2 regions of the Caldicellulosiruptor morganii genome follow, and region 1 is predicted to be linked to the other one. Evidence: riboswitches for the same ligand, from Rfam matches in the RefSeq annotation. Region 1 holds a riboswitch; the other holds the start of a gene.

Evidence for each region. Region 1 has a riboswitch for S-adenosylmethionine ahead of OTK00_RS07935 (O-acetylhomoserine aminocarboxypropyltransferase/cysteine synthase family protein). Riboswitches for the same ligand answer to the same signal wherever they lie in the genome.
Region 2: another riboswitch for S-adenosylmethionine. It lies ahead of metK (methionine adenosyltransferase); the one in region 1 lies ahead of OTK00_RS07935 (O-acetylhomoserine aminocarboxypropyltransferase/cysteine synthase family protein).

The regions. Positions count from the first base shown of each region.
Region 1 covers NZ_CP113865.1:1,590,739-1,594,156, forward strand. Annotated here, with positions in the region: gene metX (homoserine O-acetyltransferase MetX) at 1-896, opposite strand, end outside; gene OTK00_RS07935 (O-acetylhomoserine aminocarboxypropyltransferase/cysteine synthase family protein) at 1,016-2,293, opposite strand; SAM riboswitch class I at 2,402-2,525, opposite strand; gene yhbY (ribosome assembly RNA-binding protein YhbY) at 2,597-2,884, opposite strand; gene OTK00_RS07945 (hypothetical protein) at 2,951-3,136, opposite strand; gene obgE (GTPase ObgE) at 3,245-3,418, opposite strand, start outside.
Region 2 covers NZ_CP113865.1:568,802-572,219, forward strand. Annotated here, with positions in the region: gene OTK00_RS02680 (glycoside hydrolase family 130 protein) at 1-790, opposite strand, end outside; gene OTK00_RS02685 (secondary thiamine-phosphate synthase enzyme YjbQ) at 935-1,351, shown strand; SAM riboswitch class I at 1,456-1,596, shown strand; gene metK (methionine adenosyltransferase) at 1,713-2,903, shown strand; gene OTK00_RS02695 (DUF3792 family protein) at 2,987-3,391, shown strand.

The DNA of each region.
Region 1 (3,418 bases):
CCATATGTTCTTTCCAAGTCATAAAGATCCATTGCACGTGTGAGATAAAGATAGGTGTTTGCATCAAACCTCTGAACAAGTTTCATACCCTGATAGTGAAGATAGCTCTCCACCTCAAACTCGGTATTGAAGGATTCAAAAAAGCTCTCAACAGGGTCTTTCATTCTCCGATTGAACTTTCTATCCATTAATTTGTCTGACTGATAAGTTATCATGCCAAGCATTCTTGCTATAGAAAGACCTTGAGCAGGACCTGTTTTGTCATAGTAATCTCCACCGTTCCAGTTAGGGTCTGCCATAATAGCTCTTCTCATAACCTCATTAAAGGCAATAGACTGGGCATTGAGTTTCAGCGGCGATGCAATATTTATCACTCCATCCATAAAATCCGGGTAGCTCACAGCCCACTCTAAAGCTTGCATACCCCCCATTGACCCACCAACAACACAGAGGATATGATCTATCCCAAGCGCCTCCATAAGTTTTTTCTGAACATTTACCATGTCTTTTATGGTTATAATAGGAAACCTTGCCCCATAAGGCTTCCCGGTTTCAGGGTCAATTGAAGATGGTCCTGTTGTCCCCTGACAGCCACCAAGAACATTTGAGCAGACAATAAAGTATTTGTTTGTGTCAAACATTTTGCCCGGTCCCACAAACTTGTCCCACCAGCCCGGTTTTGGGTCATCTTCTGAATGTCTTGCAACATGAGAGTCACCTGTCAGGGCATGAGTAATCAAAATTATGTTATTTTTTTCTTTGTTAATCTCACCATATGTCTCATATGCAACTGTTATTGGTCCAAATCTCTTGCCACTTTCCAGCACAAAGTCTTTGTTGTGCGCAAATTTTACAAACTTTTTGTAGCCCTCTTCCCAAAACTCAAATTTTTCCAACTTTTTTACCCCCACCAAAAAATTATAAAATGAAAGATTGCCCCATACATAATCAGTAAAACCTTTATTTAAGGAGCAATCTTTCATCGCTACTCTATAAGTTCAACTTAAAAATTATTTTACACTTTCTTTAGTGCACTCTCAATATCATATATTAAATCCTCAATATCTTCAATACCGACAGAAAGTCTTATCATCTCGGGCAAAACGCCTGCCTGCCTCTGTTCTTCTTCTGTAAGCTGCTGATGTGTGGTTGACGCAGGATGAATAATAAGCGACTTTGCGTCTCCAACATTTGCTAAGTGTGAAAACAGCCTGACATTATTAATTATTTTTTTTGCTGCATCATAACCACCTCTGGGTCCAAATGTAAATATAGCACCCGGACCTTTGGGCATGTATTTCCTGTAAAGGTCATAGTATTTGTTACCCTCTAAGGCCGGGTAGTTCACCCACTCTACTTTTGGATGTTCACTTAAATACTTTGCCAGTTTCATTGCATTGTCAACATGCTTTTGCATTCTGAGTGAAAGTGTTTCAATTCCAAGTAAAATTAAAAATGAATTAAACGGTGATATGCATGCACCTATATCTCTGAGCAGTGTAAGTCTCAGCTTTGTTATATATGCTGCATTGCCGAACTCTTTTGTATAGACAAGCCCGTGATAACTCGGGTCCGGTTCTGTCAGGTCAGGGAATTTTTCGTTCCATTCAAACTTTCCGGAGTCGACAACCGCACCTGCAATTGATGTACCGTGCCCGCCCAGAAACTTTGTCATAGAATATACAACAATGTCAGCTCCATGTTCAATTGGTTTGAACAGATAAGGAGTTGCAAATGTGTTATCCACAATAAAAGGAATTCGGTTTTTGTGTGCAATCTCTGCAATGGCTTCAAAATCAGGAATATTTATGTTGGGATTGCCAAGGGTCTCAACAAAAATGGCTTTTGTCCTTTCTGTTATAGCCTTTTCAAATTCCTCCGGATAATCTGGATTTACAAATACTACTTTAATCCCGAGCTTTCTCAAAGTGTGAGCAAACAAAGTATATGTCCCACCATATAAGGTTGAAGCAGCCACAATTTCGTCACCGCTTCTTGCGATGTTCAAAATCGCATAGGTAATTGCAGCCTGTCCTGAAGATGTTGCAACAGCTCCAACACCACCATCAAGGGCAGCTATTCTCTTTTCCAGAACTTCGGTTGTCGGATTTCCTATTCGTGTGTAGATGTTTCCAGCTTTTTTGAGAGCAAACAGGTCAGCTGCTTCTTCGGGCGTATCAAAGACATATGAGGTTGTCTGGTAAATTGGAACAGCTCTTGATTTTGTCTGGCTGTCAATAAACTGTCCTGCATGAAGCTGTAAAGTGTCAAAACCAAACTTTCTTTCATCCATTTCCTTCTTTCTCCTTCCATAAAATTTTTAATGTACTTTAAGCAAAAAGATAAAAAAATAGTCTTCCTGCAGATAAGCTACAAGAAGACTTTTTCAAAATCTTCTTACTTCTTATCTGCCAGGTATTCTAAAAAATACCTGCTGGAATTGGCACCAAGAAAAAGGATTAAACTTTCCTTTTTCCGGTTGCCGGGCTTCATTGGGCCAGTCCCTCCGCCACTCTTGATAAGAAGTAATTTTGAGATATTTAATTTTTTGACTTGATTATACCATTTAAAAATATAAGCGTCAATACCCTACTTTTTAAATCTGAATTCTTGGATTTTCTTCTGCCCTTCTGTAAATCACAATCTTTCTGCCGATTACCTGTACAGGCTCAGCATTCAGACTCCTGCAAACCATTTCTATTGCCTCTTTGGGCTGTATTTCGCAATTCTTCTCAATAGAAATTTTAACAAGTTCTCTTTTGGACAATGCCTCATCTATTTGTCTCAGCACATTTTCGGTAATGCCTTCCTTGCCGATGTGAACAATTGCATCAAGGGTATTTGCCATTGCTCTTAGCTTTGCTCTTTGTCTGGATGTAAGCACCTTTCTCCCTCCCCACAAAACTAAAACGGCAGAAAGGCAAGCTCCTTTCTGCCGACGCTTTTAACCTTATACTTCCACTTCTTTTCGAGACTTTCGCCGCTGCTTTTCGTACTCCGGATCCCCCTTTTTCCAGCCGCTTCTCACCTTCTCAACCACCTTTTGCTTTGACATATCTACCACAAACCCATTTTCCTTAAAGCAAAAATACGTTGTACTTCCTACCTTGCAGTTCCCACAATTGATGCACTCCATATCAGAAAAGATGACCTCCAAACCTTTATAAGATTTTTTTTGTTTGTGATTTATTTTACCTCATTTTTCCCTCTCTGTCTATATCCATTTTTATGATTAATCTAAAACTTATTCATAATACTCAAACTCAACATCAAGTATCCTCACAATATCTCCATCCTGAATCCCCATCTCTCTTAACCTGTCAAAAACTCCAAGCCTGTTCAAGAAATTTTGAAAATACCTGAATGAGTCATGGTCATTTAAAACTATGTTCCTTGCAACCTTCTCTACAACTGTACC
Region 2 (3,418 bases), 1.0 Mb from region 1:
TTCTCTCATAAACCTCTTGGGGTGATAGGAGCCACTCAGGACATCTTTTTTTGACCTTTGCCGGGTTTTCTAAGTCCAAAAGTGCTGCGCCAAGCCTGTAGATTGGTCCCGATGGCATCATCTTAACACCGTGGTAGATTATAAGCCAGCCTTCGGGTGTTTTTATTGGCACAGCCCCGGCTCCAACCTTAAACCCATCCCACCAGGGACCACCTTTTTCAACAAGCACAACCTCATGATTTCCCCAGTGAAGAAGGTCTGATGAGTATGCAATCCAGATGTGTTCAATGTCACCTGCAACAGGACGGTGCAGCATTGCATACCTTCCATTTATCTTTTCAGGAAACAGGACAGCATCTTTGTTATTCGGAGGATAGATTAACCCCAATTTTTCAACTTTCTTGAAATTTTTGGTTCGTGCAAGGGCAACAGCAGGACCATAACGGGAGTACGCAGTGTATGTGATGTAATAATAATCATCCTCGGGAATGTATGTTATTCTGGGGTCTTCACAGCCAAACTCTTCGTAGATAAATACTGTTGGCTGGGGGTATATCAGGGGCGATTTTTCAATCTTCCAGTTGGTTTTTCCATCGGCGCTTTTTGCAACGGTAAGGTGTGATTTTCCCTGCCTGTCTTCAACCCTCAAAAGAAGCAGGTACTCATTTTTGTATTTGATAGCGCCTGCATTGAAAACTGCATTTGCTGAATATGGTATATCATATACAGTGATTATTGGATTTCCACTGTAACGTGTAAATATATCCTTTTTTGCAAAGACTTTCTTCATGTCAAATCCCCCCACAATCTATTTCTCTATACATTGAAATATACCACATTTTCTGTTGAATCATTACAGAAAAATTATTAAAATATTTTTAAAAAACTGTCAAGGACAAAAACAATCCAAATTTAGCGGGGTGATTTGGTAAGGATGAAATCATATAGAAAGGAACTCTGGTTTGAGATTCCGGCAAGGCGCGGATTTGTTAATATAACAGATACGCTTCAAAAATGTGTTGATGAGAGTGGAATCAAAGAAGGACTGCTTTTATGCAATGCTATGCACATAACTGCAAGTGTATTCATAAATGATGATGAGGAAGGACTTCTTCGCGACTTTGAAATGTGGCTTGAAAAGCTTGCTCCTGAAAAACCATACTCTCAGTATCACCACAATGTTGGTGAGGACAATGCTGATGCTCACCTGAAAAGGACAATCATGGGAAGAGAAGTTGTTGTTGCAATCACAAACGGCAGGCTTGATTTGGGTCCGTGGGAGCAAATCTTCTACGGTGAGTTTGATGGCAAAAGAAAGAAAAGAGTGCTTGTGAAGATTATTGGGGAATGAGCTTTAAGAAGTTGCATAAATAATTTTATTGACAATGCCAGTTTGTTTTGTTAATATAATTGAGGCAAATTTGAAAATTGAATAACAAAAATGTGATAAGGTTATCCTTATCAAGAGAGGTGGAGGGAAAAAGGCCCGATGAAACCCGGCAACCGGCAGAGCTTTTTTTGAAGCTTTGCAATGGTGCCAACTCCGTCAGAAAGCTTAAAAAGTTTATAGACTTTAAGCTTTCTGAGAGATGAGGATAAAACTTTTGTAAAAGAAAGTTTTGCCTCTTCTTTTCAGAAGGGGCTTTAAATTTTATATGTGAGATTTTTATTACATGAGTTTCTATTTTATCTAAAAGGAGGTAAAAGAACAAATGAGAAAGCTATTTACATCAGAGTCTGTAACAGAAGGTCATCCGGACAAGATTTGTGACCAGATTTCAGACGCTGTTTTAGATGCTATTTTGGAAAAAGACCCTTATGCAAGAGTTGCATGTGAGGTTGCAGTAACAACAGGGCTTGTTTTGGTTATGGGTGAGATAACAACAAAATGTTATGTGGACATCCCAAAGATAGCCCGTGATACAATTAGAGAAATAGGTTATACACGCGCAAAGTACGGCTTTGACGCCGACACATGTGCGGTGATAACATCAATTGATGAGCAGTCACCTGATATTGCAATGGGTGTTGACAGGGCACTTGAAGCAAAGCTTGGTGAGATGACAGATGATGAAATAGAGGCAATTGGTGCAGGCGACCAGGGGATGATGTTTGGGTTTGCGTGTGATGAAACTCCAGTTTTGATGCCAATGCCAATATACCTTGCTCACAAGCTTGCAAGAAGGCTTGCATATGTTAGAAAAGAGGGGATTTTGACATATCTGCGCCCCGATGGAAAAACTCAGGTCACAGTTGAGTACGAGGATGACAGACCTGTAAGGGTTGATACAATTGTTGTTTCGACTCAGCACAGCCCTGAAGTTACACATTCTCAAATAGAGGCAGATGTGATTGAGCATGTTATAAAACCTGTTATTCCTGAAGGGATGCTTGATAAAAATACAAAGATATTTGTAAACCCAACAGGAAGGTTTGTAATTGGTGGACCTCAGGGTGATTCCGGTCTTACCGGAAGAAAGATTATCGTTGACACATACGGTGGGTATGCACGCCACGGTGGTGGTGCATTTTCAGGTAAAGATCCAACAAAGGTTGACAGGTCGGCAACATATGCGGCAAGATATGTTGCAAAAAATATTGTTGTTGCAGGGCTTGCTAAAAAGTGTGAGGTACAAATTTCATATGCAATAGGTGTTGCAAGACCTCTTTCAATCAGAGTGGATACATTTGGAACAGGCAGGATTGATGATGAAAAGATTGCAGAGATTGTAAAGAGGGTATTTGACTTAAGACCTGCTGCAATAATCAGGGACCTTGACTTGAGAAGACCTATTTACAAAAAGGTTGCTGCATACGGTCACTTTGGCAGAGAAGATTTGGACCTGCCATGGGAGAGAACTGACAAGGTGGATATAATTCTAAAAGAAGCTCAAAATATATAAGAGGAGAGAATGCATTGTTCTAACTTTTTATGAGCTTTAATAATGTTTAATAGAGCTTCTTTTAAAAAGATTGTCAGATTATTATGAACAGGAAGACTGAAGATGCAAGTCTTTCTCAATATGTGTGGATAGGTGTAAAATCTCTGTTTTTGATTTGTTTTTTAATTCTTGTGATATCTGTATTTGTAATGTATTTTTCAGTACAGGATAAAATTGCACAGTATCTTGCAATATTTTCAATGTTTGTGGGAATAGCCCTGTGTGGATATGAAGCTGCTGAAGTTAGCACCACCAGAAAAAAAGTAGCTGCATTTGTAGCTTCACTTGTTATTTCGCTTGTTTTGATTGTGGTATCCATTGTGTTAAAAAAGAGTATCAACATTTCAAAGTATCAGCTGTATTTAATAATCTTTGGTCCGGTTCTGGGTTTTGTTATGGGTGCTCTGAACATGGGGAGGACCAGAAAAACACCAGCCAAAAGAAGATAAAAAAGAGTTGCTATTTGTATCCCCTTT